DNA from 4 places in the Vibrio aestuarianus genome. Region 3 is predicted to be linked to each of the others. Evidence: predicted binding sites of a transcription regulator. Region 3 holds the regulator's gene; each other region holds the start of a gene.

Region 1 (7,804 bases), 830 kb from region 3:
CAATGCCCTGTAATGTACACTGAGATGCGTTAACTATGGTTTGATTTACGTCATTAACTTTCACATTTGTATTAATTGTGACACTTAAATCCATAGCCGTCACATTTACTGTCGGTACACGCACTGATATGGCTTCGAATTTGTTAGAAAATTTCGGAAAGATCCTTTCAATCCCCTTATGCAACTTGGTATCAACCGGGATGATAGATTGGCTGGCAGAACGAGTACGACGCAAGTCTGTGTGGTAAGCATCGATCACTTGTTGATCATTCATTGAAGAGTGAATAGTAGTGATGGTTCCCGAATCGATACCAAACGCTTCATCAAGCACTTTGATGATAGGAACAATGCAATTGGTAGTGCAAGAACCGTTAGAGACTATGCGGTGTTCCGCACGAAGCGTTTCATGGTTTACACCGTAGATGATGGTGTTATCCAGATCATTCGCCCCCGGGTGAGAAAACAACACTTTCTTTGCACCGGCTTCAATATGCTCTAGACCATCAGCTTTAGAGCCATACACCCCCGTACAATCTAAAACAATATCGACGCCTAAATCGCGCCAAGGAAGTAGTTTAATTTCGCTAAGATGCAATATCCGAATCGAGTCGTATTTTCCCTTTGCTTGCGACAAAGCGTCATGGTGGATATAGATGTGCTCTTGATCATGGCTGATTTTTTTTCCAAATCGACCATGACTTGTATCATATTGCAGAAGGTGAGCCATCGCATCAGGCTGCGCCAACTCGTTCACGGCAACCACTTTAATGTGCTCATTCTTTCCACTTTCATATATCGCACGTAATACATTGCGTCCGATACGCCCAAAACCATTGATTGCGACTTTAAGCATTCTTCTATCATCTTAACTTTTTTAAGTGGCACAAATAGTAACCGATAGCAGCTAAGAGCAACACCCTAATAAAACGTTAAATAGAATTTCCCTGAACGCTTTGATTCTCACTCACAGTGTTGATACGTCGAGCAAGTAAAAATCCGCCTTCTTAGAAGGCGGCTTTGGTTTATAGCCCCCTATAAGGGGGCATCCCTGCGCTGCTAGTTTATCTTCAACTCTAACTGCGCCTCATATTCTTGATCTTTCTTGTCTTGGTGCCTTACGTAACGCCTGATGATTTCTTCATTCACACCAACTGTGTCAACAAAGTATCCCCTTGCCCAAAAATGATTACCCCACGGTTTCTTTCTTATATGTGGGAACTTGTTAAACAAGCGGATTACTGAACGCCCTTTCAAGATCTTAAATCTGTATTTCGGTGTCCAAACTATGTGGTATTTGCAACGCCAATATACATGTGATGAACTTCTATAATCGCCCATGTTTTTAGTTTCCTCTTACTTATGGTGAATAAGAGGTTTACTTCTAGCATGGGCACTCATTCGGGCAATAGCCCCAAGGTTCAATCACCACCGCCCAAGGCGGTGGTTTAGGGATGACAATAAAAAAAGCCCCGCTTATAACAAGCGAGGCTCTGTTTATTGTATGCCTAAAGTCAATTAAGCAAGCAGCTCGTTGGCTATTTTCACTACGTTTTCAGTAGTGAAGCCAAACATCTCGAACAACTGATCAGCAGGCGCTGACTCACCAAAGGTGGTCATACCGATGATCTTGCCGCCAAAGCCAACGTACTTGTACCAGAAATCTGCAATGCCCGCTTCAATCGCGATACGCTTAGTCACGTCTGCTGGCAATACTGCTTCGCGGTAAGCGGCATCTTGCTTATCGAATGCATCAGTAGCAGGCATCGATACCACGCGTACTTTCTTACCTTCTGCGGTTAGTTGCTCTGCGGCTTTCACTGCTAGCTCAACTTCTGAACCTGTCGCAATTAGGATTAGCTCAGGCTTACCATCGCTGTCTTTCAGGATGTAACCACCCTTAGCAATGTTAGCCACTTGCTCAACAGTACGCTCTTGCTGTGCTAGGTTCTGACGAGAGAAGATAAGCGCAGATGGGCCATCTTTACGCTCAATCGCCAGTTTCCAAGCTACCGCTGATTCCACCTGGTCACATGGACGCCATGTGCTCATGTTTGGTGTTAAACGCAGTGAAGCAATTTGCTCAACCGGTTGGTGCGTAGGGCCATCTTCACCCAAACCGATAGAGTCGTGCGTGTACACTTGAATGTTCTGAATTTTCATCAGAGCGGCCATGCGCATTGCATTACGTGCGTATTCCATAAACATTAGGAACGTTGCGCCGTAAGGAACGAAACCGCCATGAAGTGCAATACCGTTCATGATGGCAGTCATACCGAATTCACGCACACCGTAGTGAATGTAGTTACCCGAGAAATCTTCCGCAGTCAGTGATTTAGAACCAGACCACATAGTAAGGTTAGAAGGTGCTAAGTCAGCAGAGCCGCCCATAAATTCTGGTAGCATTGCACCAAAGGCTTCAAGCGCATTTTGTGACGCTTTACGTGATGCAATATTGGCAGGGTTAGCTTGCAAGTCGGCAATAATTGCGCTGGCTTTTTCTTCCCACTGTGCTGGTAAATCACCATTTAAACGACGTTTCAGTTCTGCCGCTTCCGCTGGGTATGCCGCAGCGTATGCTTTAAATTTGTCGTTCCAAGCGGATTCTTTTGCTTGACCTGCTTCTTTTGCATCCCACTGTGCATAAATATCAGCAGGAATTTCAAACGGTCCGTGTTCCCAACCTAGGAATTCACGAGCAGCTTTAATTTCTTCCGCACCAAGAGGCGCGCCATGACAATCATGTGAACCCGCTTTATTTGGAGAACCAAAACCGATAATCGTTTTAGTACAAATCAAAGTTGGGCGACCAGTTTCAGCCTTCGCCGCTTCAATTGCCGCATTAATAGCTTCAGCATCGTGGCCATCAACCGCAGGAATAACGTGCCAACCATACGCTTCAAAACGTTTAGGTGTATCGTCAGAGAACCAACCTTCAACGTGACCATCAATAGAAATGCCGTTGTCATCCCAGAAAGCAACCAGCTTGCCAAGACCTAACGTACCCGCTAAAGAACAAGCTTCATGAGAAATACCTTCCATCAAACAGCCATCACCCATGAATACATAAGTGAAGTGGTCGACGATGTCGTGGCCTTCTTTATTAAATTGTGCGGCTAGTGCTTTCTCTGCCATTGCCATACCAACCGCGTTGGTAATGCCCTGGCCTAGTGGACCTGTAGTCGTTTCAACACCCGGTGCATAACCATATTCTGGGTGACCCGGGGTTTTTGAATGCAGTTGACGGAAGTTTTTCAGATCATCAATCGATAACTCGTAACCGCTTAGATGCAGCAAAGAGTAAATCAACATTGAGCCATGGCCGTTGGAAAGAACGAAACGGTCGCGGTCTGCCCATTGTGGGTTTTGTGGGTTGTGATTTAGGTGAGAACGCCAAAGTACTTCAGCGATATCAGCCATCCCCATTGGTGCGCCTGGGTGACCAGAGTTGGCTTGTTGAACACCATCCATGCTAAGAGCGCGGATTGCATTGGCTAGTTCTTTATTAGAAAGAAGGTTACGGGAAGACATGTCTGCTCCTGAGTGCATTAAGCGAATTCAAAGTAACGAAATTGGGCTGAAAACAGCGCGGCTATTCTCTCAAAGCACTTTTATCACTGCAAACGTTTTACTGAGGAAATCCGGCTGTTTGTGGCTTATTTTTAGGATATTAACCCAAATTCAAAAAATTTTGAGCAAACTTAAGCAATCGTTTGGCTTTCAGATCAGAAAAAAATTACTTGTAATTCGACCATTCAAAACTAGAATAGACGTCTAGATGTAGAAACACCTACATAAATTAATGAATTGAGGTGGTAAGTTGCTAGCGACTTGCCACCGACCAACTACTTAAATTGGAGCTCTCATGGCTAAGCACCTGTTTACTTCTGAATCCGTATCAGAAGGTCATCCAGATAAAATTGCAGACCAAATCTCTGACGCTGTCCTTGACGCCATCTTAGAACAAGATCCAAAAGCTCGTGTTGCTTGTGAAACTTACGTAAAAACAGGCATGGTGATGGTTGGTGGCGAAGTGACCACTTCAGCATGGGTTGATATTGAAGAATTAACTCGTCAAACAGTACGTGAAATCGGTTATGTGCACTCAGACATGGGTTTCGATGCAAACTCATGCGCCGTATTGAACACTATCGGTAAGCAGTCTCCAGACATCAACCAAGGTGTTGATAAAGCCGATCCTAAAGAGCAAGGCGCTGGTGACCAAGGTATCATGTTTGGTTACGCAACTAACGAAACAGAAATCCTAATGCCAGCACCGATTACCTACTCTCATCGTCTGGTACAAAGACAAGCAGAAGTTCGTAAAAACGGTACTCTTCCTTGGTTACGCCCTGATGCAAAATCTCAGGTTACTTTCCAATATGACCAAGGAAAAATCGTTGGTATTGATGCAGTCGTTCTTTCAACTCAACACTGTGATTCTATCTCTACACCAGACCTACGCGAAGCGGTAATGGAAGAGATCATCAAGCCAGTATTGCCAACAGAATGGCTCAGCAAAGAAACCAAATTCTTTATTAACCCAACCGGCCGTTTTGTTATCGGTGGACCAATGGGTGACTGTGGTTTAACTGGTCGTAAGATCATTGTTGACACCTACGGCGGCGCAGCGCGTCACGGTGGTGGTGCATTCTCTGGTAAAGATCCATCAAAAGTAGACCGTAGTGCAGCATACGCAGCACGTTATGTAGCGAAAAACATCGTCGCTGCAGGCCTTGCTGACCGTTGTGAAATTCAACTTTCTTATGCAATTGGTGTTGCTGATCCAACATCTATCATGGTTGAAACATTTGGTACCGAAAAAGTCTCAGAAGAGATCATTATCGAAGCAGTACGTCAACACTTCGACCTACGCCCATACGGCCTGCAAGAAATGTTGAACCTACTACAACCAATCTACAAGAAAACTGCCGCTTACGGCCACTTTGGTCGTGAAGAATTCCCTTGGGAAGCAACAGATAAAGCCGCTATTCTTCGTGAATTCGCTGGCTTGAAATAAGCAACTGCATTGTAGATAAAAAATACACAAGCCCTTACTTTTTAGTAAGGGCTTTTTAGGAATAAATACGTGCAAAACTTTGAGTTACATTACCGCGCTCAAGCAAAAGTTAAACAATGTATTGATATCGCATCCGACCATTTTCGACATCCCTTTCCTTTGCCAACATTAAATTACCAACTCAGAGGCAAAGTCGCTGGAAAAGCTTACTTACAACGTTGGGAAATTCGCTTAAATCCCATTTTATTTGCAGAAAACACACAAGCTTTTTTAGATGAAGTGATCGCACATGAAATCGCTCACCTCATTACTTATCAACGCTATGGTCGAGTCCGTCCACACGGAAAAGAGTGGCAGAGTGTGATGAATCAAGTCTTTCATTTACCCGCCAATACCACTCATCGGTTTGAAGTCTCTTCTGTACAAGGCAAAACCTTTGAATATCGCTGCGACTGTACTCGCTATCCTCTGACTATTCGTCGCCATAACAAAGTGTTGCGCCATCAAGCCACTTATCGCTGCCAACAATGTTCGCAAACTCTGATCTTTACAGGCGTACAGCTTTCTTAAATTAGTGTTCTATTCGCTGCTTTTCGTGATGACCATCCCCGAAAAATAACGATAAAAACATCATTTATAATTCCTCATCCTGAGTGTTAGACTGAGAAAAACCACACTTATATCAGTCTAAATTATGTCGTATCTTCGTTTATTGTCTGTCGCAGGGCTCTTAGCATTACTCTCGTTTAGTGCACTATCAGCACCACCCTCTTCATTTTCTAAAGCAAAGAAAGAAGCATTGAAGATCTATCAAGATCATCCAATTAGTTTTTATTGTGGTTGTGACATTGAATGGCAAGGTCGTAAAGGTACACCAGACTTACAAGCTTGTGGCTATCAAGTACGTAAACAACAAACCCGCGCCAGCCGTATTGAATGGGAGCATGTGGTTCCTGCTTGGCAATTTGGTCACCAGCGTCAATGCTGGCAAAGTGGCGGGCGTAAAAATTGCACCAAGAATGATAGCGCTTTTCGTTCTATGGAGGCGGATCTACACAACTTAACCCCTGCAATCGGAGAAGTTAACGGTGATCGCTCAAACTACAATTTCAGTCAATGGAATGGAGTGGATGGTGAAACCTATGGTCGCTGTGAAATGCAGGTCAATTTCAAGCAACGTAAAGTCATGCCACCGGATAGAGCACGCGGGTCGATTGCTCGTACCTACTTGTACATGAGCCAAGAATATGGTTTTCAGCTATCAAAACAACAAACTCAGCTAATGCAGGCATGGAATCGCCAATATCCGGCAGATTCATGGGAATGTAAGCGTGACCAACGCATTGCTAAAGTACAAGGCAACCACAACCCATTTGTTCAAAAGCAATGTGGTTCATAATCCGTTGAAACGTTTAATCTTGATGGCTGAAACTCATTCTTGCCCCTTGTTTTTTCAGCTAAAAGCATCCATGTTAGTGGCTATTCAATGTCAGGCAGGAAGTTACCATGCGCATCCCTAGAATTTATCACCCGACCCCAATTTCGCAGCTCGGCACCATCGCGTTAAGTGATGACGCGGCTGGACATATTGGCCGAGTGTTACGCATGCAAGTTGGTCAAGAAGTGCTGCTATTTGATGGAAGTGGCGCTGAATTTCCAGCAACTATCAGCGAAGTGACGAAAAAAGGCGTGTTGGTCGAAGCAGCAGAACGCGTAGAGAGTAGCTGTGAATCGCCATTAAATTTGCACCTCGGACAAGTCATCTCTCGTGGTGACAAAATGGAATTCACCATCCAAAAATCGGTTGAGTTGGGGGTGAATACTATTACACCACTGATTTCTGAACGTTGCGGCGTTAAACTTGACGCTAAACGATTCGAGAAAAAACTCGAACAGTGGCAGAAAATTGCGATCAGTGCCTGTGAGCAATGTGGCCGCAACACCGTTCCGGTGATTCGTCCTATCATGCAGCTAGAAGCTTGGTGTGCAGAACAAAGTGATGCATTAAAACTTAACCTGCATCCACGAGCTAAATATTCAATTAACACCTTGCCAGAGCCTGTCACTAAAGTACGTTTATTGATTGGCCCTGAAGGCGGATTATCGGCACAAGAGATCCGCATGACGGAAGAATATCAATTTGAAGAAACCCTGTTAGGCCCACGCGTGCTTCGCACTGAAACGGCTGCCTTAACTGCAATTACTGCCCTTCAAGTTCGTTTCGGCGACCTTGGCTAACCGGAGAAAATCAATGATTAAACTTGGTATCGTAATGGATCCCATTGCATCCATTAATATTAAAAAAGATTCCAGCTTTGCCATGTTGCTTGAAGCACAGCGCCGTGGTTATGAAATCCACTATATGGAAATGAATGATCTACACTTAGATCAAGGCGTCGCAGTCGCCGATACTAAAATCGTCGAACTGAAAGAAGATCCAAATGGCTGGTATGAATTTAAATCACAACAAACCATTAAATTAGCCGAACTTGATGCAGTATTGATGCGTAAAGATCCTCCGTTTGATACCGAGTACATCTACGCCACCTACATTTTAGAGCGCGCAGAAGACGAAGGCACTTTAATCGTTAACAAACCACAAAGCTTACGTGACTGTAATGAAAAGCTATTTACTGCGTGGTTCCCAGAACTGACACCAACCACAATTGTTACGCGTAAAGCAGAGAAAATTAAAGCCTTCCGCGAGCAGCATGGTGATGTGATCTTAAAACCACTTGATGGAATGGGCGGCGCTTCAATATTCCGAGTCAAAGAAGGTGATCCTAA
Region 2 (7,804 bases), 1.1 Mb from region 3:
GCTACTTGGCATATAGCGAATGAGTGCCGAGGTTTCTTTCGCTTGTTTATGCTTTTGGAATAAGGTTTCAGAGAGATTTTTGCTTTTAGGTTCAGACATAAGCCGATTCTGTTGAGAGCGATAAGGTTATAGTAATCAAAAAAAAGGCCCTATAAAGGGCCTTTTTCAAATAAACACAAAAAGATTTATTTTTGTTTACGATTGATAGGTTCAGCGTACTGAATCGTCATATCCCAAGGCTGTTCGATCCAAGTGTCTTGAGCAATATCGACAACATAGTCATCCAATAAATCAACACCTGAAGGTTTAGCACAAACCGCAATTAATTTAGCCTTAGGGTACATTTCACGTAATTTACGAGCTGTATCACCACTGTCAACTAAGTCTTCAACAATCAAGAAACCTTCACCATCACCTTCTGGTGCTTTAATGACGGTCATATCACGCTGATGATCATGATCGTAACTAGAGATACAGATGGTATCAACGTGACGAATTCCCAATTCACGAGCCAAGATTGCACCAGGTACTAAACCACCACGACTGACAGCCCAAATACCTTTCCATTGTTCTGCAGGCATTTGCTTTTCTGCTAATTGACGGCAGTAAGTCTGCATGTTGTCCCAAGTGATAACGAATTTATTGCTCATTGTTATAAACCTAATTGTTATAAATCTAATAATTTAAATAATCTGCCTGCCATTACGCAGAGGCGATGTATTTGAAGATGAAGATAGCAGCCATAACCCACACACTCATCGATACACTGCGCCCTTTGCCACTAAACAGCTTAATGGCTGCATAGGCGATAAAACCAAGTGAAATACCTTCTGCAATAGAGAATGTCAAAGGCATCAGTAAACAAGTGACAACGACTGGAGCCGCTTCAGTCAGATCGCGCCAATCAATACTCACTAGGCCAGAAAGCATCAAAATGGCCACATAAAACAATGCACCTGACGTTGCATACGCAGGGATCATTCCAGCTAATGGCGAGAAGAATAATGCAAGTAAGAATAAAATGCCAACGACCACGGCGGTTAAACCTGTACGACCACCCGCAGAAACACCAGCGACACTTTCAATGTAAGAAGTGGTGTTAGACGTTCCCAATAGCGCACCAATAGAAGTCGCGGTTGAATCGGCAAGCAGTGCCTTATTCAAGCGAGGAATTTTGCCATCTTTACCAATTAAATCTGCTTTTTGTGCCACACCAACCAAGGTACCAGCAGTATCAAATAAATCGACAAACAAAAAAGCAAAAACCACTGAAATCATACCAACTTCAAAAATGGCTGAGAAATCAAGCTGTAAAAATGTTGGAGCAATACTTGGTGGTGTCGACATAACACCATGCCATTGCACATCACCAAATATTAAACCAAGGCCAGTTACCGCTAGAATAGCGATCATAACGGCACCTTTCAGACCACGGTGCACCAAAGCAATAGTTAAGAAGAAACCAATGGCACCTAACACCGCAGGTAATGAAGTAATCGCACCAACAGACACTAATGTTGCCGGGTTATCGACCACAATTCCTGCATTTTTCAATGCAATAAAAGCAAGGAAAAGGCCAATACCCGCTGAGATGCCTGTCCGCAATGACATAGGAATAGATTCGATAATCCATTCACGAATTTTAAATATGCTGAGGAATATAAACAGGATCCCAGAAACAAACACCGCCGCCAAAGCAACTTGCCATGTATAACCCATGCCAAGCACAACCGCATAAGTGAAGAATGCGTTTAACCCCATCCCTGGAGCTTGGGCGATTGGGTAGTTTGCAACAAAGCCCATGATAAAACAGCCAATAGCTGCCGCTAGACAAGTAGCAACAAATACGGCACCGCGATCCATACCTGTATCCGCTAAGATCGCAGGGTTAACAAAAATAATGTATGCCATCGTAAGGAAGGTGGTAATCCCTGCGATAACCTCAGTGCGCACGTTGGTGCCATTTTCACTGAGTTTGAATAGCCTTTCGAGCATGATCGAGTCCTATAAAGGTAAAAAGTAAACGGTTGCGTAATCGATTGGCTGTGGATTATAGAGACATCAGATCACAAATTCCAGACGCAATTTGTTTTGATATGAAGGAAATTTGGCTGTCAATATGAGTTAAATCCCATAAAAACAAGGGATTTTGATTGCAAATTCATCAATTTATTAGGATGGTTAGCGCAGTGATTTGAAGTAATGAAAGCCAAATTACAGATAAAAAAACGCCACCTCATTGAGGTGGCGGCGAATCATCTAAGTCAAATTGACTGTCAAAAAATTCCAATATATAGGGGGTGAACATAACGTTCAGATAACATGCTTTGAGTCTTAGTAACCAAAGCTTGTTGGGTATGCAAAGTTACTTGTATAAACAGATTTGTTTAGCCAGAACATTGCAGATGGTAAACCTTTCATAACTATCACCTTATTAAATCAATTGAATATTACTTGATTTCTCGGTTCCCTGGAGGCGATAAAACGGACTCATCCTTTGAGCATTTTTTCTTCGCTTTCGAAGTTGGTTACAAATATACCACCAAGAAATTAAATTACAACCACTTTGGTGATTTGAATCACATATTTTTCTTTTATTGATCTGTGTCATTCATTTTTGGTAATTAAATTACATTAATGTCAATTTAATCATAAGTACTAGTCGTTATTAATAAGAGCCTAAACACCTATTTGTAATCTCCTTTGTACACTATGTACGGTCCAACAATGATTTCACTCAAATAATTCCTCTCAAAGCAGGCTACTCGCCTATTGCCTAGAGTGGTATGCTGTGAATAACAAAAGTCACGCTATGATCAATCTCTATCCAGAGAACCATCTTATTCACCTTGATCTGGCAAACTCAAATAAAAGGAGCCTTCCGTGTCTGAGTTCTATCCTGAAATCAGTAAGTTATCATCTACACCTATCTGGCAATTTTTCGATAAAATCTGTGCTATTGCACATCCCTCTAAGCATGAAGAAGCGCTTGCTCAATACATTATTCAGTGGGCAACAGAGCAAGGCTTAGAAGTTCGCCGCGATCCAACCGGTAACGTTTTTATTAAAAAACCAGCCACTCCAGGAATGGAACATAAAAAAGGTGTCGTGTTACAAGCACATATCGATATGGTGCCGCAGAAAAACGAAGATACGCAACATGACTTTGCTAAAGATCCTATTCAGCCTTACATCGACGGTGAGTGGGTAACAGCTAAAGGTACAACCTTGGGTGCTGACAACGGCATTGGTATGGCTGCTTGTCTATCGGTTTTGGCTTCTAATGAGATCAAACACGGTCCTATTGAAGTACTGCTGACAATCGATGAAGAAGCGGGAATGACTGGTGCTTTCGGTCTAGAAGCAGGTTGGCTAGAAGGCGACATTCTTCTGAACACTGACTCAGAGCAAGAAGGCGAAGTATACATGGGCTGCGCAGGCGGCATTGATGGCTCAATGACATTTAGTATTGAACGTGATGCCACGCCAAGTAACTATGTCACTCGTCAATTGACATTGAAAGGCTTAAAAGGCGGCCACTCAGGTTGCGACATCCATACTGGTCGCGGTAATGCTAATAAACTGCTTGCTCGCTTTTTAGCTGGCCACGCACAACAACTTGAACTGCGCCTAGTTGAGTTTCGTGGTGGTAGCTTGCGTAACGCGATTCCTCGTGAAGCTTTTGTCACTGTTGCCTTACCTAAAGAAAATGAAGCAAAGCTGGATCAACTATTTGGCTTCTACACAGACCTTCTTAAAGAAGAACTTGGACGTGTTGAAACCAGTATCGTTTCTTTCAATGAAGTGCAAGATGATGCTAAAACTGTATTTACTATCGCAGACCAACAGCGTTTTATTGCGGCGTTAAATGCATGTCCAAATGGCGTGATCCGCATGAGCGATGAAATTGAAGGTGTGGTTGAAACGTCACTGAACGTTGGCGTGATTACTACGGCAGAAAATAGCGTAACAGTCCTTTGTTTGATCCGTTCTTTGATTGACTCTGGTCGCAGCCAAGTTGAAGGTATGCTGACCTCTGTCGCTGAACTTGCTGGTGCTCAGATTGAATTTTCTGGCGCCTATCCTGGCTGGAAGCCTGATGCAGATTCTGAAATCATGGCTATTTTCCGTGATATGTATGAAGGTATCTACGGTCATAAACCAAATATCATGGTTATCCACGCAGGACTTGAATGTGGCCTGTTCAAAAAACCTTATCCTGAAATGGATATGGTTTCATTTGGCCCTACAATCAAATTCCCTCACTCCCCAGATGAAAAGGTAAAAATCGACACTGTGGATCTTTTCTGGGATCAGATGGTTGCTCTACTGGAAGCTATCCCAACCAAAGCATAATTAATGACTTTACCGGGCTATCTAGCCCGGTATCTTGTTTTCACTTGATTTCTATCAAAAAAATTTATCGATAAGAAAAAATTTATTCATTAGCGCACACTTTAAGCCACTGTTAGAGTTCGCCCCCTTGAAGTTCCTAGAGTTATTCACCACACTCTCTTCTAGCGATTACAGCACGTTGTTGTATCGATGATAGCGCTTAATCCTTAGCGTTATCTTTAATTCTCAAAAAGATTGAAACTGCGATGAAAGAAAAAATGATTGTCGGATGGCGGGAAACTCTTTGCCTTCCAGCGTTAGGTATTGAAAAAATCAAAGCAAAAATAGATACCGGAGCTCGTACGTCTTGCTTACACGCATTTAAAGTAGAAAGCTTTACTAAAGAAGAAGCGCCTTGGGTTCGCTTTTGGATCCACCCTTTACAGCGGAATGATGAAAAAGTCGTCGTTTGTGAAGCAAAAGTGGTAGATGAACGTACCGTACGTGATTCAGGCGGCCATGAAGAAACACGTTACGTGATTGAATCTGAAGTCAGTTTAGGTGGTCAAATATGGCCAATAGAGATCACCTTAACCAACCGTGAAAACATGGCTTTTCGCATGCTGTTAGGCCGTACCGCTATGCACAATAAGATTGTCGTTGACCCAACACAATCCTTTTTAATCGCTTTCGAGGAGCACAAATAATGAAAATTGGTATTCTGTCACGTAACTCTTCGCTTTATTCAACCAAACGTTTGATTGAAGCGTGTAAAGATCGTGGTCACCAAGTCAAGGTTATCGACGCGTTACGTTGCTATATGAATATCAATTCAGACAAGCCAGAAATTCACTTTAAAGGTGAAGAGTTGGCGGGGTTTGATGCGGTTATTCCTCGTATCGGCGCTTCAGTTACTTTTTATGGTACTGCTGTTTTACGTCAATTTGAGATGATGGGAGTCTATCCTGTCAATGAATCGGTTGCGATCAGCCGTTCTCGAGACAAACTACGTTCAATGCAACTATTGTCGCGTAAAGGTATTGGTATGCCGATCACTGGCTTTGCTAGCAAGCCCGATGACGTTAAAGACTTACTCGAAATGGTTGGCGGTGCTCCAGTGGTGATTAAATTACTTGAAGGAACACAAGGCATCGGTGTAGTGTTAGCGGAAACGCGCAAAGCAGCAGAAAGTGTCATTGAAGCATTCATGGGCCTTAAGGCCAACATCATGGTGCAAGAGTATATCAAAGAAGCGGGTGGCGCTGATATTCGTTGTTTTGTGATTGGTGATAAAGTCATTGCAGCGATGAAACGTCAAGGTGCTGAGGGGGAATTCCGCTCAAACCTTCACCGTGGTGGTACAGCTTCTTTAATTAAGATTACCCCTCAAGAACGACGCACTGCTATCGAGGCTGCAAAAATAATGGGGCTTAACGTTGCTGGTGTTGATCTATTAAGATCAGAACGTGGCCCACTTGTCATGGAAGTAAACTCATCTCCTGGTCTGGAAGGTATTGAGGCCGCAACTGGTAAAGATATTGCAGGGATGATTGTCGAATTTATCGAAAAAAATGCGGCAACAAAAGGAACAAAAACGCGTGGCAAAGGTTAAAAAAAATAAGGAATTTGAATTTCTGGGGGGAGTCATTCCCCCAGGAACACGGAAAGCTATCGAACTAGAAGCCGCTAAGCTTTATACACACTCCCCTTTATCCATTCCCATCGAAATCATAAACGGAATTTCGTCAGGTCCAACACTCATGGTCAATGCCGCTATTCATGGTGATGAACTCAATGGTGTTGAGATAGTACGTCAGTTAATTAACTCAGTTGATCCTTTGAAACTTAAAGGAACGCTGATCGTTGTACCCATTGTAAACGTATTTGGTTTCATCCATAAATCACGTTACTTACCTGATAGACGAGATCTCAATCGCTGCTTTCCCGGTAGCGAAACAGGCTCTTTAGCCTCTCGTATGGCACACACATTCTTTTCTCAAGTCGCACTGCGCTGTGACTACATTATTGACTTACACACGGGGGCGATTCACCGCACCAATCTGCCACAGATTCGCGCCGACCTATCGAACCCAGAAACATTACGTGTGGCTCAATCTTTTGCGACGCCAGTGATTATCGATTCGCCACTGCGCAATGGTTCTCTGAGAAGTGAAGCTGAAAAATCTGGCATTACGGTACTAACCTACGAAGCAGGTGAAGCCTTAAAATTTGATCCTATTGCTATCAACGCAGGCATTGTTGGTGTCAAACGAACCATGCAAGCTATCGGTATGATGAGAAAAAGCAGAAAATCGATCCCGACGTCGATCATTGCAAAATCAACCAGTTGGCTACGAGCTGAAAGCGATGGCATTTTAAGAACCGTAGTCACCTTGGGTGATAAAGTAGAAAAAGGCCAAGTTCTGGCTTATATCAACTCACCATTAGGCCACGTTGAGGTTGAATTAAAAGCGAATAAAGGTGGCATTGTCATTGGTCAGCAAACTTTGCCTTTGGTTAATGAGGGCGATGCGGTTTTTCACCTTGCATACTTCTCACAAAGTGATGATATGGTTGAACAAGTCGTTGGAGACTTCATTGAAGAAGTTGCAGATACCGATTTAGAACCATTAACTACAGGTCACATTACCCCACCTTCAATGGTCTAGCTCTAAATAAAAAGCACGCCCTTTTCAATAAGGGCGTGCTTTTCACTCATTTTATTTCGATTTAGCTAAACGATGCCCATATCACCGTAGTCACTAGAACTGGGCAAACAAACTTCACATACCACGGCCAAATTTTACCAAACCAACCCAATTGGAATTCAGGGAAACCTTGCTCAAGTTCTTTGACCTTGCTGTAGCGATTCCATACCCAGCCACCAAACAGACAAAACATAAGCGCAGCCATAGGTTGCAAGTACTGTGTAGCTAACATCGCGACCAGCCCAAATAGCTCAGCAAAGTTATAAACAATAATCACACTGATGCTGGCAATCGCACCACCTAAAATCCAGCTTGTTGGTGTTCGCGCTGTATTAAAACGCTCACTCACTAAAGCAACGGGGCATTCCAACATTGAAATAGAAGAAGTTAATGCGGCAATTGTCAAAAGGGTAAAGAACACTATCGAAAATACTTGCCCTAACCATCCCAAACTATCAAACATCAGCGGTAACACAGTAAAAACTAATGTATCAGAACTTAGCAATGAGCCGTCTTCAGCATAGATCTGCACACCTTTATGCATGGCAACGAACATAGCTGGCAATACCACTAAACCGGCGATAAAAGCAACAGCGGTATCAACAAGTGTTACGTTAAATGCCATCTTAGGTAAGTTTTCTTTCTTACTTAAATACGAACCGTAAATCAGCATCGAACAGCCACCAATGGTCAAAGAGAAGAATCCTTGTCCCATTGCAGCCAATAATAGCTGCTTGTCCCAAATTTTAGAGAAATCAGGG
Region 3 (7,804 bases):
ATTCCTTATATGTGGCTATATCGATTGTTCGCTTATATTGTTATGCCACAACGTACTCAAAAAGAGTCTCGACATCTGTTCATACGAGAAGCAAGAAAACTGTGCCAAAAAGAGTTTAAACGCTGGTTTATGCTGACTTCGGAAGTTAACCCTTTAATGAAGTACTTTAAAGAGAAAGAACTACCAATCCCGACTCTTTATCTGATGGGCGAGAGAGACTATATGTTCATTAAACCCGTCAAGGACATGGTGGCACACCACAAAAAGAGTATTCTGTTAGAAATACCCAATTGTGGACATGTTTGTAATGTTGAACAGCCGGAGATGTTTAATCGACACTCTATTGAATTCATTCAACAGAATATGTCTCGCTAATTTCGATACGAGTAGACGGTCAATGGGAGCTACTGAACTGAACTGCAATGCCAGCAGGCAGAAAACTGCGGTTCGTTCTCTTCTCCGCATTTTTGGCAGTACCAGTTGGACACATTTTGTTCATGGTTATCGCGGTAAGTTTCTATAACTGCAAGAGCTTCACGTTCTTTATGAGCATCGAGTAGCCATACATAAGGGTTAGTTTCTTCTCCAAAAGGCAATTCACCTTGTAAACCAAACAGGCCTTCTCCCCTGACTTCACACTGAATTTTTTCTTGCTGCAAGAGATGACTGACGATATGTGCTTCTAATAATAAGTTCGAGACGAATATCTTCATGTTGATTGGCTCTAAGTCGTTTTGGTCATATTGTTGAATTTAGATAGACCCCATTTCGCTATCATGGGAAACAATCCAAGCAGTGCAAATGAAAGCAAGACGGACGGTGAAATAATACCAGATAGACTATCTATTTCAGATAACTGTGTGCCTGCATTCAAATAGACAGCAGTGCCTGGCAACATCCCCAACTGGCTAACTAAATAAAAGCGAACAGTGGAAAGTGGTGTTAAGCCCATTAACAAATTGATCAAGAAAAATGGAAAGACAGGTATCAAGCGCAGAGAAAATAGATAGAAAGCGCCATCACTTTCCACACCTTGGTTTATCGCTTTCAGTTTTGAGCCAAATTTGTCTTGCACCCATTCACGCAGTAAAAAGCGGCTGCTTAAAAAAGCTAGGGTTGCCCCGATAGTACTGGCAAAGGAGACTAAAAGTAGGCTAGTCCAAAAGCCGAATAGCGCCGCGCCTAATAAAGTTACCACTGCCGCCCCAGGTATCGAAAATGCCGTGACTAAAATATAGAGCGAGAAATAGAGTGCAGCTGCGCTCACAAAGTTTTGTTCAATATGCTCATTGAGCAGTAATTGCTGTGCTTTGGCGTTTTCTAAGGTTAGATACTGGCCAAAATTCATCGCTAGCAGAATGATGGTAATTAATAGGATTAGACCCAAGACAATTTTTTTATTCATGCTTTTTCTCACCGCGTTTTTACACTAGATATAGTGAATAGGACATGGAAAGTCGAACTTTTATTTCAAAATGGAATAAAAAAGCGCCCGCAATGAAGTGCGAGCGCTTTTTGAAAGGTTGTGGTTAACGTTTATAGATTATTGGCGAGTTCATCACGACGAGATTGCGAAATAACAGACCAGTGTTTTCCTTCAATCGCGCCTTCTAAAGCCCAAAGCAATTCTAAACTGACAGTCGAAGAGTGGGTTTGCTGAATGGCTTTGTACGCTTCTAAAGCACCTTTCGCTTGTAAATCATTAACCGATTCAATACCTGCTTTTTTGAGCATTCTTTCCGTTGCAAGACGCAAATTGGGCAGATCTTTCAAGCGATCTGGCTTTGCCTGAGCTTGAACTTCACGTTCTTGCTTGGCAATTTCAAGTGCGACAGATGCGTCTCTCAAGATTTGTTGCGGGTTGTTCCAGCAATTATCAGGTAATGCAAAATATTTAGTGACGACAGGAAAGCCGCGCTTTTTATATACATAAGGCTCATAGCCCTGCTGTACAAAGCGTTTTGTAGACACATCATCAGCGCGAATGTGAAGTTTATCGTTTACGACCAAAGCAAACATAGTGTCATCGACGAAAATACCGAAACCGCCAAACATTGAACGAGATTTTACTTGTCCAAACTGTTCGAATAGTCGCATTGAATCTTTAAGTACTGGTTTATCCATGTTGTAAATTCTCGGTGTATAGGTAATACGCCACCAAAATCAGGTCCGAGAGGTTAGCAACTCTATGCAGAAAGTGTGTCAGTAAGGAGTAAACTTAATGCTAGTATCATTGCCATCGGCAACCCCGCTACCTACCAATATTTTGGTTTAGGCCGGAGGCTTTGCGTCCCATTCTTTCAAATGGTTTGCCCTGTGCGTGACTTCTAAGAATTAGAATAAATAAAAAATTGGACAAACATCACATTTGTATCTCTTATATGTGATGCCCATCTCAAAAGTTTCATGATTGAAAGTCAAATGTAATCCTAATTTTAAGAATATGGGCAGTTTTGACTTTCGAACGATTAACGAGCAAAAATTTGATTTATTTTTTTATATTTTTAACTGTTTTACGCTCAACAATCTCTGGGTGCATTTCAAAAATACGTCTTTCATGCTCTTTGTCTTTAATGCGTTCTAACAAAATTTCAAATGCATTTTTTCCTACACGGCGCTTAGGCTGGTGAATGGTGGTTAGCGGCGGTGAAAAGTATTCAGCGAGCTCAATGTTGTCATAGCCAATCACTGACATGTCATCAGGGACACGGATACCTTTTTGTTGTAGGCGACTCATTAAACCTAAAGCCATAGTATCGTTAAAACAGAATACAGCCGTTGGACGTTTATCCATTGCTGCGATTTTATCTGCGGCTAATACGGCAGTGTCACACTCGAAGTTACCTTCCAGTATCCAGTTTTCATTCACAGTTAGGTTCGCTTCTGCAAGTGCGCGTTTGAAGCCTTGAATTCGCTCTTGGCAGGCTGCCTTTTCGAAGTGACCACTTAGACATGCAATTTCAGTGTGACCATGATCGATAAGGTATTTGGTCGCTAGATAACCACCTTCTTCAGAATTATCGATGATTTTATCAGCTTGAGAGCTTTCTGGGCCCCAGTCCATTATCACCTTAGGGATATCGGCATGGCGATCGAGCATTTCCAGAAGCTCTTCAGTGAGGTCTGAACACATGACTAACATACCATCAACGCGCTTTTCTGCTAGCATGCGAATATAATCACGTTGTTTCTCATAGATACCGCCCGTGTTACACAAAATGAGCGTATAGCCTTGGCGATAGCAGTAGCTTTCCACGCCATCAATAACTTCGGAGAAAAACAAGTTAGTGGATTGGGTAACTAACATACCGATCGTACGGGTGGTATTACATTTCAAGCTACGAGCCACAGCACTTGGCGCATAGTTGAGTTCCGCTACTGCTTCCATCACTTTTTCTTGTGTAGCTTCAGCAACAAAGCGAGTTTTGTTAATCACGTGCGATACCGTGGTGGTTGATACGCCAGCGAGGCGAGCAACGTCTTTAATCGTAGCCATAAATTCGTTCCTGTCGATAATTGCAGAACGGTTGAATCAGCTTACCATTCAGCAGAGTTAGGCTTATTACCTTGTTAAGATTGAAGCCTAAAAGTAATAAAAACACAAAAACCGCCGGAAACAGCGGTTTGCATCTTAAAAATAATTTTTTATCGTTTTCAGTCAAGATTTTAGTCTGCAAACGTCAATCAGGCAATGAAAAATCTGCTTAATAAATCAGTCAATTGTCACAGTTGACTGATTTATTGTGTATCTATGTAAAGACGCACTAATCGTTAGACAAATACTTGCAGTCCAATTGAAGAAATGCCACTAGCAGTTCGGTTAATGCGCTATAGAACCCGAACTGATCAATTTGTTGGCATCGAAGGCTAAACTGAGGCACCCATGAGAGGATATGCTGTTGGATAAACTCATACTGTTCGACAAAGGCTTGATCTAAATGTTGTTCCTGTTCTAGCTCATTGGATCGAATGATCAAATTCCCCAGAAAATCTAATTCAATAGCAATGTGATCGGCTGGCTCATTCAGCGATGTGCTTACCGCAATGTTATGTGATGCCATTAATTCGGTCATCGCTTTTGCTGGTTCAGCATTGAGAAGACCTGATTGACCAATATAAATAGAGGCATATGGCAGAGCAGAATCTTTATTTGATTTTAGAAAAACATCACAGAAATCAGCGGCAAGCTCTAGTTGAGCATCTTCCCTATCCATGAGTCGATTTAATGCATCGACTAGTTTGTCAATTGCAGGTTTAAGGGTTTGGTTGTCACCTAAGCCAGTAAGAAATGAGCGAATGGCCTGAGTATGGTATTGTTCTAGTTCCTGCTCAGTTAGCTCTTTGACAAATAAGCTCGAAAGCCACCAGTAAATCTCGGCACGCTTTTCATTAAAGGCTTTAGTTTCTTGCATCATCTTGCTCCAAAAATAATTACTCTGCTAAGTTTAGCGAATAAAAATGAATAGCTATCACTATATAAATGAAAAAATATGACAGAAATTGTTATTTAATTAATACCGTCTTGGAAGGTTGTTTTGAATCAATAAACCAGCATTTTTCTCTATTTTTAGCCTGCGATGATAGAATTATGACGATTTATGAATAGAATAAATTTGTACATAGTCTCATACTGAGACTTAGGCATTTCCATATAAATAAGTGGTGTACATGAGCTATCACGTATTAGTTGTTGAAGATGACGCAGTAACTCGCAGTAAACTGGCCGGGTACTTTCAAAATGAAGGTTATACCGTTACAGAGGCGGAGAACGGTACTCAAATGCGAGAGGCGCTTCAGAACAACGTTATTGATTTGATTATGTTAGATATCAACCTTCCGGGAGAGGATGGTTTGATGTTAACGCGTGAACTACGTAGTCAATCTGATATTGGAATCATCCTGGTTACAGGTCGCACGGATAGCATCGATAAAATTGTTGGTCTCGAAATGGGGGCTGATGACTATGTCACCAAACCATTTGAATTACGTGAACTGTTAGTTCGTGTAAAAAATCTTTTATGGCGGATATCGACAGCCAATAATCAATCGACTGTTGGCGATACTTCTCAAAATGGTAATCTCGTTCGATTTGGTGAATGGTCATTTGATATTCAACGCCGTGCACTTAGTCGAAGTGGTGAACCGGTAAAATTGACAAAAGCTGAGTATGAGTTGTTGGTTGCATTATCTTCTTATCCTAACCAAGTACTGAGCCGAGAACGTATTTTGAATATGATCAGTCATCGTGTTGATGCGCCTAATGATCGTACGATTGATGTCTTGATTAGACGGATGAGAGCGAAGATGGAATTTGACCCTAAAAACCCACAAATTTTTGTGACGGTGCATGGGGAAGGGTATATGTTTGCCGGAGATTAGTCGTTTATTTTCGATAAAACACGTATCTCGTTGGGTTATTTGAGATGCCAGAAAATAAAAAACCGAAGTAGAGACTTCGGTTTTTTATGTATCTTACAAATTGCTTTCTTGTTGTGGAGCGTTTTCTAAAGCCGTTTCCTCGTAGCCGGATGCCCAATCACGTAGGTTTTGCCACAATAGCCCCAAGGTCTCATACCAATAGCGCTCCGTTTGTTCTAAGTAGCGAGCTCGAGGTGTGTATTTTTCCCAAGCCTGAGCGATATTGTTTTGCGCTAGATAATTGGTTGGCGCGGGAATAGGGGCGAGTCCTGCCGAGTAAAATTCGTTTAATGCGCGTTGCATATGGCTCGCTGAAGTGACGAGTACTAACTTGCGCTGTTGAACAAAGGCAGCAGCTTGTCTTGCTTCTTCCCATGTATCTTTCGCGGTTTCAAGCAAAATGATATCGGATTTACTCACTCCGAGTGCGAGCGCTACGGTTGCTAACATGCGAGCGTGACTAAATTCGGAGCCGCCAGAGTAACCAGACAAGATTAATTTTGAACCGGGATACATGCGCATCACTCGAATGCCTTCACTAAGGCGCATCAGTGCGGTTCGGCTGAGTTCAGACGTGGGGGGAATTTGATCGTCAACCACATGCCCACTACCAAGTACCATGACATAATCAATCGCTCCTTCACTAGGAAGGAATGCAGAATACTGTCTTTCTAACGGCATCAGAACACGAGTAGCGAAAGGTTGGAAAGAGATCAGGAATAGAGTCGTCAAAGATAACAAGACAATCATACAGCCAGTTTTACGTTTGGCTGTGAACATAATAAGCATTAAACCTACAAAACCGAGGATAAGCATCGCCGGGAGAGGCATTAATAATGAGGAAATAATTTTTTTCAGCTCAAACATAAACAAAATAGTCCGAAAAAACACCACTTGAATATAAAAAGGCATAAAGCCTCTTTATTCCTGCCATTCCTATGACAGAATAGCAGCACGATTCGTTATCATACCCCAAGCGACTGTGACTGAAGACCGGAATTTCGACGATATTGCCCACAAATTTGCAAAAAACATATATGGCTCTGACAAAGGTGAGATACGCCAAGTCATTGTTTGGGAAGATATCGAGCAATTACTCGCCATGTTTGGCACCAACCCCCAACCCTTGCATATTTTGGATGCGGGTGGTGGACTGGCACAAATGTCCCAAAAATTGGCCAAGCTAGGGCATCAAATTACATTATGTGATCTATCTTCGGAAATGCTGCTGTTAGCTGAGCAGGATATTGCAAAAAATAGCTTGCTTGAGCAGTATCGGCTGATTCACTCACCTGTGCAATCAATACAAGAGCATTTAACCGCTTCTGTCGATATGGTGATGTTTCATGCTGTGATGGAATGGTTAGCAGAACCGAAAGCGGCATTGCAAAACTTGTTAGAACAAGTCAGGCCGGGTGGAATGGCTTCCGTGATGTTCTACAACCATCATGGTCTGGTATATAAAAATGTGGTGTGCGGTAATATTCCTCATGTGCTGAATGGGATGCCACATCGCAAAAGATTTAAACTCCAACCACAAAAAGGTTTAAGGCCCGAAGACGTCTATCAATGGATCGAAGATGCGGGGTTTGAGATTTGTGGTAAATCGGGAATTCGTTCATTCAGTGACTACATCGGAAACGTAGCAAGTATGGGCGACTACCAATATGAAGACGTACTGGCACTAGAAAAACAATTGTGTAGACAAGAGCCGTACCTCTCACTAGGTCGATACATTCATGTGTGGGCGCAGAAAAAAATAGAGCAGGAATAACAATGAGTGAGATAACTCAAAGCGCTGCAGAGCAACCAATCGATGAATTGGTTAGCTGGGTAAAGCAGCACGATTTCTCATTGAACCTGACGACAGAGCGGCTTGCGTTCCTTATCGCTATCGCAGTACTGAGCAATGAAAGGTTTGATGAAGAATTAGGTGAGGGGGAGTTACATGACGCGTTCTCCATCGTCACTCGTATGTTTGAAGAGACAGGTGAAGCTTCGGCTTTTCGTGCTAATAACGCGATCAATGAACTGGTTAAGCAGCGATTGGTGAGCCGATTTACCAGTGAAGTAACCGAAGGTGTCAGCATCTACCGTTTATCGCCACTGGCGATTGGTATCACCGATTATTATGTTCGCCACCGCGAATTTTCGAAACTGAAACTCTCCATCCAGCTCTCCATGGTGGCGGATGAAATGGCAAAAGCCATAGAGGCGGCGCAAAAAGGCGGCACACCTGGACACTGGAAAAAGAATGTATACGGGGTGTTGAAGTATTCCGTCGGTGAAATATTCGACCGAATTGACCTTAACCAACGAGTAATGGATGAGCAGCAGCAGTCCGTTAAGCAGCAGATAGCTGAGCTCTTGAACAAAGATTGGCGTG
Region 4 (7,804 bases), 1.0 Mb from region 3:
GCCGTTTGCAGCGGCTAAACCTGGGTGTCAGGCACCGATTGAATCTCTGAATTAAATGGTATTCTCATTGCTCAACAAAAAAGGGTTGCTGTTATGCAACCCTTTTTACTTTCCAATTTTTTGTTTAACTTAATCGAACGCGTAGCCATGCATACCAAGTTGTTTTCCATCGAGGTAAGCTTTGCCTTCACGCATCTCTAAACGTTCTTCAACAAACCATTGTGCCACTAAAGGGTAAATTCGATACTCTTGGGTTTGCACTCTATCTGTCAGCGTTTCAACCGTATCTTCATCAAAAATAGGTACCTTTGCTTGTAGGATAACAGGCCCGCCATCAAGCTGCTCTGTGACAAAGTGAACACTGGTTCCGTGTTCTTCATCACCAGCATGAATCGCGCGTTGGTAGGTATTGAGACCAGGATATTTCGGTAGCAGCGATGGGTGTATATTGAGCATTCTTCCTAAGTAGTGACGAACAAATTCACTACTCAGAATGCGCATATAACCAGCTAGAATGATTAAATCAGGTGCGTATTGGTCTATTTGTTCCATCAATGCGAGATCAAACGCGTCACGCGTATCAAAAGCATTAGGGTCAATATGTACCGCTGCTGCACCTGCTTTTTTAGCTCGTTCTAAGCCATAAGCAGTTGCTTTGTTTGAAAAAACGGCCGTAACCTTGCCATCTTTAATCTTCGTTTCACACGCGTCGAGGATAGCCTGTAAGTTGGTACCATTTCCTGAAACTAAAACAACAATACTTTTCATAGGTTATTTGATCTCTACTTGCTCTTCACCAGATTGAGCTTCAGCAATATGACCGATAACCCATGCGTTTTCACCTTCTGCTTGCAGTAATTTAACCGCAGCATCGGCTTGTTCAGTTGGTAGTGCAACGATAAGACCGACACCACAGTTGAAAGTGCGGTACATCTCGTGAGTTGTCACATTACCCTTTTCTTGAAGCCATTGGAAAATGATTGGCCATTGCCAACTGCTTCCATCAATAACGGCTTTGGTTCCTGCTGGTAAAACGCGAGGAATGTTCTCCCAAAAGCCACCACCAGTAATGTGTGAAATTGCGTGAATGTCGTGTTCTGCGATCATCTTAAGCGCTGATTTGATGTAAATCTTGGTTGGTGTCAGTAAGTGCTCACCAATGCTTTTTCCTGCTAACTCTTCATTTTTATCTGCGCCAGAGACTTCTAAGATCTTACGCACTAACGAGTATCCATTTGAGTGGGGACCGCTTGAACCTACCGCAATCAATGCATCACCTGCCGCCACTTTTGAGCCGTCGATGATGTCTTCTTTTTCCACCACACCGACACAAAAACCAGCGACATCGTAATCTTCGCCTTCATACATACCAGGCATTTCTGCGGTTTCACCACCAATTAACGCACAGCCAGCTTGTACACAACCATCGGCGATACCAGATACCACGTCAGCTGCGGTATCTACATCTAATTTGCCGGTTGCGTAGTAATCTAAGAAGAAGAGTGGTTCTGCACCTTGGACGATTAAATCGTTCACACACATTGCTACGAGATCAACGCCAATCGTGTCGTGCTTTTTCATATCCAAAGCGAGACGCAATTTAGTGCCCACACCATCAGTGCCGGAAACCAAAACAGGGTGTTTATATTTTGTTGGCAGCTCACAAAGCGCACCAAAACCACCAATGCCACCCATTACTTCAGGGCGACGAGTGCGTTTTACGGCACCTTTAATGCGTTCAACTAGTGCATTGCCTGCATCGATATCTACGCCTGCATCTTTGTAGCTCAGAGATGTGTTATTACCGCTCACGGGGAAGTCCTCGTTTAAGTTGGATATGAAAACGGCGCTATTCTAACAGGGCTTAAAACAAAAAGGAAAACGTTTGCGTCAGTTTTTTTGTTTATAATTGGCACTGAAACCAATACAAAATGTGTGTATAATCCGCAGGTTTATTTAAATATTGCCGGAGATGGAAATGAAAGTTGTTGAAGTGAAGCACCCTCTAGTTAAACACAAACTTGGGTTAATGAGAGAAGGGGAAATCAGCACTAAGCGTTTTCGTGAGCTAGCGACAGAAGTCGGTAGCCTGCTTACTTATGAAGCGACATCTGATTTTGAAACAGAAAAAGTGACCATTGAAGGTTGGAATGGCCCTGTTGAAGTCGATCAAATTAAAGGCAAGAAGGTTACGGTTGTGCCAATTTTGCGTGCAGGCCTTGGCATGATGGATGGTGTTCTCGAACACATTCCTAGTGCACGTATCAGTGTGGTAGGTGTTTACCGTGATGAAGAAACATTAGAACCAGTGCCTTATTTCAATAAGTTAGTTTCTAACATTGAAGAGCGTATCGCGTTAGTCGTTGACCCAATGCTGGCGACTGGTGGTTCGATGATCGCAACGATCGATCTTCTGAAAGAGCAAGGCTGTAATCAGTTTAAAATCCTAGTATTGGTGGCAGCACCTGAAGGTATTGCGGCTCTTGAAAAAGCTCACCCAGATGTAGAACTATACACAGCTGCGATTGATGAAAAACTAAATGACAAAGGTTACATCGTTCCTGGTTTAGGCGATGCTGGTGATAAGATTTTTGGTACCAAGTAATTGAATGATAAAGGGGAGCATATCGATGCTCCCCTTTGTTTTACTTAATTCTAAAAATTAATGATTACTTTTTAAGACCGAGCGTACCCGTTGTACGTTTAGCGGGTGCTTTATCATTGTTACTGCCTTGTCTTGCATCATTATTCCATGACTTATTGCTAGCCGATGTAGTGCGAGAGCCTTTGCCTTTTTTAGAATTTGGCGCATGGCGATATTCATCAGCATTATGACCTTTAAAGGTTCGCGTTTTTTGGTTACGACGCGCTGTTGAGGTTTGATTCTCTTCGCGGCTATCGTACAGCTTAGCATCGGTTGCTCTGCGAATGCGTTTTCCTTGCGCGTCTAATTTTGATGCGTCTTCAGTGCCACTTGAACCTTCACACATCGCCAGAATTTCAGCCACTTCATTATCAGACAGGTAACGCCATTTGCCATTTGGAATACCATCTAAACTGATGTTCATAATTCTAACACGGCGCAGTTTAAACACTTCATAACCTAGTGCTTCACACATACGACGAATTTGACGGTTCAAACCTTGAGTTAACACGATACGAAATGAGAACTTAGTTTCTTGCGTCACTTTACAGGGCAAAGTAACGGTATCAAGAATTTCAACACCGGAAGCCATTTTCTTTAGAAACTCATTGGTGATCGGCTTGTCTACACGTACCACATACTCTTTTTCGTGGTTATTTCCTGCGCGTAGAATCTTATTCACGATATCACCGTCATTGGTGAGAAAAATTAAGCCATCAGAAGGTTTGTCGAGGCGGCCGATAGGAAAAATACGTTGGCGGTGACCGATGAAGTCAACAATGTTTCCCGGAATATCACGTTCAGTCGTACAAGTAATGCCAGTCGGTTTATTTAATGCGATATAGATAGGTTTTTCTTTGGATTTTAGTGGCTTGTCATCAATGCAAACGTCATCATCTGGCTGCACTTTGGTGCCCATCTCCGGCAGTTTACCATTGATCGTTACCCGACCTTGTTCAATCAATTTATCGGCTTCACGGCGTGAGCAGTAGCCAGTTTCACTGATGAATTTATTTAGGCGTTTTTCAGTTTGTTGCGACATGTTGTTCTCCTAACGTTTCCCAACGGCGGTTAAAAAAGAAAGCAACACTGAAGTGTTGCTTTGGATGGCGTTTATTTTAGCAGTTATCGTTAATTAACCAAGTCGTTTTTGATGACGCTCTCGGTTTTCTATTTTCTTTTCGGAGCTCTTACGCAACATCACATAAACCGCTCCTGAACCACCATGAAAAGCTTGAGCACTATGCACACATTGCACATCTTTTATTTGCATCAACCAGTTGGCAACGAAGCTTTTCATTAGTGCTGGTGGGTTTGACTTCTCCCCACGACCATGCACGATGGTGACAGTTCGAATATCCCAGTCCATGCATTGTTTTAGAAAGCTAACCACTTCATCTCGCGCTTCTTTTAGTGTTTTGCGATGAAGGTCTAAGCGAGCTTGAATAGGGTATTTTCCTAAACGCAGTTTTCGATAAACCCCTTCTTGAACACCGTCACGCTTGTATTCGATAATGTCATTAGGTTTGAGCATTGGAGCATTATCGATCGAAAGATAGTCAGGATCGCCTTCACTTATCGTCATGGCCGATTCTCTTTTAGCTAGCTGAGAATCAGTGACAGTATGTGATTTTTTGAGTTCGGCGGTATCGTGAGTAATTGGCTTTACGTCGCCCATCATTTGTTGGAATAAATCGAAATCATTCTGAGACATGGGTGCTTCTCGAATCGATAGAGGAATAGGCAATTATACCCAGTGATCCTCGAATCAGATCAAGCAGAAAATAAAAAACCGGAGCAGACAAGCAATCGGCTCCGGTGCATAGCGTCATTCTATTTTTCAATAGCGGCTAAGCGATCTAGTGAGGAGATTTGTCGTTCATCACCTTGTAAATGAAGAAACCGCCGTAAAATAGCATTAGACCAAAAGCGCCAAAGATTACTATCATTGAAGATAGCCCCACTGCATTACCAAATAGGAGATCAAGCCAAAAGTCCATGTTTCCTCCAAAGTTTCGAAGACAAGCCCAAGTTAAAGGCTCATGATTGTGGTGACACTGATCTGGATCAATTGTGTTGCATAGGTTAAAAGATTGTTGATTATTGTGTGTAATCGATCACATTCCTTGATTGTGCTGGCGATGTTTTGAGCGAATGGTTCTTTTTTAATAGAAAAATCATTAAATGGCTTGCGTCTGTGAGCGAGATCCGTAATATACGCATCCGTTCTAGGACATAAATTTTAGAACAATCTCGGTGAATAGCGCAGCTTGGTAGCGCATCTGGTTTGGGACCAGAGGGTCGGGGGTTCGAATCCCTCTTCACCGACCACATTAAAAGCCTCGCAGCAATGCGGGGCTTTGTCATATCTGGGGTGTAGGAATAGTGTACTCGAAAGGGGCGGGGGTTCGGCTCTTTCAAACTCGGGCTCTTCACCGACCACATTAAAAGCCTCGCAGTAATGCGGGGCTTTGTCATATCTGGGGTGTAGCAATGGTGTACTCAGAAATCACAGCTGGCGGTTTGGCTTGTTGAAAGCTGTTGAACGGCGAACCCCTTTGCTGTGAGTAAATCAATTAAGTTGTGCTTGCCGACTAAATGCAGAGTACCAACGACAACTAAATAGTTACCATCTTTATTCGGTAAAAAATAATCGGAGCTGAGCTTATTTGCCCATGCGTTATTTCTTTGAGTAATGAACGCTTCCACCATCTCCTCTGACATCTGTTCTAATTCTGCAAACTGAATGAGTTTGTGTTGATCACCTGCAGTCCAACTTTCAATTAAACAGTGTAGAACTTGCTCATTATTGTCCCACTCATCCAATATTGAGGTTAACAACTCTTTACCATCTTCTGGTTGATTGGTCAGTAAGTCTATCTGAAATTGCAGTTCTTCTAGGCTGAAAATAGGCTTGTTATTGATCGTTGCTTTGTACATCAGACGCATATCGACACCATCATCCGGTACATAACCTAATAGGGACCATTGTGCTTGCTGTAATTGTAAAGCGGTTACCCAAGGCGGAGAGTCTTTGAGGTTTTCGGCGTTTAGTCCTAACTGTTTAGCAACCGTAACTAATTGCGACAGTTGCTGTGTATTGAGCACATCTTTAGATAAATGTTGCGTGGGAGGATAGGTAATGCCTTCGATTTTTCTCACGTCAGTTTCTACAACTAGCCCATCACTACTTTCAAAAAACTGTGTTACTGCTTGAGGAAGTGGATACATCGATTCATCCCCTACATGGATCGATCCAACAATTAATAGGGTTTGATTTCCTTTCTTAGCTTGCCAGTAGAGTGGTTCGGCATTGATTACTATTGAAAAAAGCAAAGAGAAAACTAACAGAAAATATTTCACAGTTATTCGTCACGAAGGTTGCGTCAAAAACGTTACTTTAAAGTATTTTAACGGTTTTTACTGCGCTAAGAGTTGAGCTTTCGATCACATTTCTAGTCTATTATCCATTTTTATAAAATAGGTAGCAGAATGTGGTTGTGAACAGGATCACGAGACATTGGTCATATAAAGCTCTATTTCAGTCACTTTATACATAAAAAACACGTCAAAAATTAACTTGTAATTTTAACGTGTTTATTAATGCATTGATTTATTTGATTTTATATTTCTTTGAAAATTATAAAATTTGAAGCGGATCACCGGATATAGTTAATTATTTTACGCTTAGAAATAACTACTAGTATGTTGTTGACATTGTGTAGAGCAGCCATTGGCTGACGTTTTTTTAAGTCCCTCATTTGGACTTTATTCCAGTCTATTAAGTGTAAGGTTAGTCATATGATTAAACGTAATTTGATCGCCGTTTCAGTCCTTGCCACCCTATCTGGGTGTTCAGTGTATCAATCTTCAGAGCAACAAGTCATCGATTCATTAGCCAATAACATCGATATTAAATATACCGTGTTAACCAACCATGGTGCTGATGAAGGTCTAGCCTGCCAAGATCTTGGTGCGGAATGGGCATCTTGTAATAAGGTGAATATGACACTGACTAATCATGGTGAGGCTGTAGATTCAAAAGATTGGGCTATCTATTTCCATAGTATCCGCCTTATTCTGGATGTCGAAAATGAGCAGTTTAAAATTACTCGTTTAACGGGTGATTTACATAAACTTGAACCGACAGACAAATTTGATGGGTTTGCCGCTGGAGAGGAAGTGGAACTTCCTTTAATTAGTGAATATTGGCAGTTGTTCGAAACTGACTTTATGCCTGGCGCTTTTGTAAGTGGCCCTAATGCTGAGCCTAAGTTAATTGCCTCGCTCAATACTGAAGATACCGCTTCGTTTGTGCAAGGTTTAGAAGGAAACAATATTAAGCGAACTGCTGGTGATAACAATGTTTTTGCAACGGCAATCACTCGCTTTGAAAAAAATAATGATGTTCATAGCAAAGATGTGTCCACTACGCTTATTCCGACACCCCTGCATACCGTTGTGGGACAAGGCTCGGTTGATTTAAGCCAAGGTTTGAGGGTTGTCGAAGAAGGCTTTGACTCTGCACAATACGCAGCATTAGTTTCTCGAGCGGATTTACTCGGTGTAAGTCTAAATGGGGAATTTCCAGTTAGCGTTAAAGTTGATGCGGCAGCATTTTCTGGGGATATGGCTAAATCGGGTGCGTATTCTTTAGATATTCAAAAGGATGGTATCGGCATTGAGGCTTTTGACCAAGCTGGTGCTTTCTATGCCGTTCAATCGATCTTTGGCTTGATTGATAGCCAAAATGAAAAGTCTTTGCCGGTGATAAGCATTCAAGATGCTCCACGGTTCGAGTACCGTGGCGTAATGGTTGATGTCGCTCGTAACTTCCATTCTAAGCAAGCTATTTTAGCCACCTTGGAGCAAATGGCTGCGTACAAAATGAATAAGCTACACCTACACTTGACTGATGATGAAGGTTGGCGTTTAGAAATTCCTGGGTTACCAGAGCTGACCGATATTGGTTCGAATCGTTGTTTTGACCTACAAGAGAAAAGCTGTTTACTTCCTCAACTTGGCTCGGGGCCAACCTCGGATAACTTTGGTTCTGGTTACTTTAGCAAGGCCGATTACATTGATATTTTGAAATATGCGAAGGCTCGCAATATTGAAGTGATTCCTGAAATTGATATGCCAGCGCACGCTCGTTCGGCG

The links. Region 3 encodes PurR, which represses purine synthesis genes. Its sites were predicted from a motif close to TNANGNAAACGTTTNCNTNA; they were not measured.
Region 1: the regulator PurR is predicted to act here: its motif matches at 3,699-3,718, upstream of metK (methionine adenosyltransferase).
Region 2: the regulator PurR is predicted to act here: its motif matches at 2,016-2,035, upstream of MCT08_RS04785 (NCS2 family permease).
Region 4: the regulator PurR is predicted to act here: its motif matches at 1,874-1,893, upstream of purM (phosphoribosylformylglycinamidine cyclo-ligase).

Annotation. Positions count from the first base shown of each region.
Region 1 covers NZ_JAKNYQ010000001.1:2,934,818-2,942,621, forward strand. Annotated here, with positions in the region: gene epd (erythrose-4-phosphate dehydrogenase) at 1-853, opposite strand, end outside; gene MCT08_RS13325 (transposase) at 1,057-1,338, opposite strand; gene tkt (transketolase) at 1,516-3,528, opposite strand; gene metK (methionine adenosyltransferase) at 3,863-5,017, shown strand; gene MCT08_RS13340 (SprT family zinc-dependent metalloprotease) at 5,087-5,587, shown strand; gene MCT08_RS13345 (endonuclease) at 5,712-6,416, shown strand; gene rsmE (16S rRNA (uracil(1498)-N(3))-methyltransferase) at 6,524-7,255, shown strand; gene gshB (glutathione synthase) at 7,269-7,804, shown strand, end outside.
Region 2 covers NZ_JAKNYQ010000001.1:1,009,342-1,017,145, reverse strand. Annotated here, with positions in the region: gene frsA (esterase FrsA) at 1-99, opposite strand, end outside; gene gpt (xanthine phosphoribosyltransferase) at 186-650, opposite strand; gene MCT08_RS04785 (NCS2 family permease) at 703-1,995, opposite strand; gene vcdP (small protein VcdP) at 2,335-2,421, opposite strand; gene MCT08_RS04780 (aminoacyl-histidine dipeptidase) at 2,884-4,356, shown strand; gene MCT08_RS04775 (ATP-dependent zinc protease family protein) at 4,602-5,042, shown strand; gene rimK (30S ribosomal protein S6--L-glutamate ligase) at 5,042-5,947, shown strand; gene MCT08_RS04765 (succinylglutamate desuccinylase/aspartoacylase family protein) at 6,006-7,004, shown strand; gene MCT08_RS04760 (sodium-dependent transporter) at 7,066-7,804, opposite strand, start outside.
Region 3 covers NZ_JAKNYQ010000001.1:2,107,470-2,115,273, reverse strand. Annotated here, with positions in the region: gene MCT08_RS09755 (alpha/beta fold hydrolase) at 1-375, shown strand, start outside; gene MCT08_RS09750 (putative signal transducing protein) at 405-713, opposite strand; gene MCT08_RS09745 (TVP38/TMEM64 family protein) at 725-1,417, opposite strand; gene MCT08_RS09740 (TfoX/Sxy family DNA transformation protein) at 1,537-2,124, opposite strand; cyclic di-GMP riboswitch class I at 2,239-2,324, opposite strand; gene purR (HTH-type transcriptional repressor PurR) at 2,489-3,496, opposite strand; gene torD (molecular chaperone TorD) at 3,765-4,412, opposite strand; gene torR (two-component system response regulator TorR) at 4,669-5,379, shown strand; gene elyC (envelope biogenesis factor ElyC) at 5,473-6,285, opposite strand; gene cmoM (tRNA uridine 5-oxyacetic acid(34) methyltransferase CmoM) at 6,401-7,192, shown strand; gene mukF (chromosome partition protein MukF) at 7,195-7,804, shown strand, end outside.
Region 4 covers NZ_JAKNYQ010000001.1:1,076,288-1,084,091, forward strand. Annotated here, with positions in the region: gene MCT08_RS05075 (class II glutamine amidotransferase) at 1-55, shown strand, start outside; gene purN (phosphoribosylglycinamide formyltransferase) at 130-768, opposite strand; gene purM (phosphoribosylformylglycinamidine cyclo-ligase) at 772-1,812, opposite strand; gene upp (uracil phosphoribosyltransferase) at 1,979-2,605, shown strand; gene rluF (23S rRNA pseudouridine(2604) synthase RluF) at 2,670-3,686, opposite strand; gene smrA (DNA endonuclease SmrA) at 3,780-4,358, opposite strand; gene MCT08_RS05105 (DUF3149 domain-containing protein) at 4,504-4,644, opposite strand; tRNA gene MCT08_RS05110 (tRNA-Pro) at 4,899-4,975, shown strand; gene MCT08_RS05115 (TraB/GumN family protein) at 5,147-6,007, opposite strand; gene MCT08_RS05120 (beta-N-acetylhexosaminidase) at 6,446-7,804, shown strand, end outside.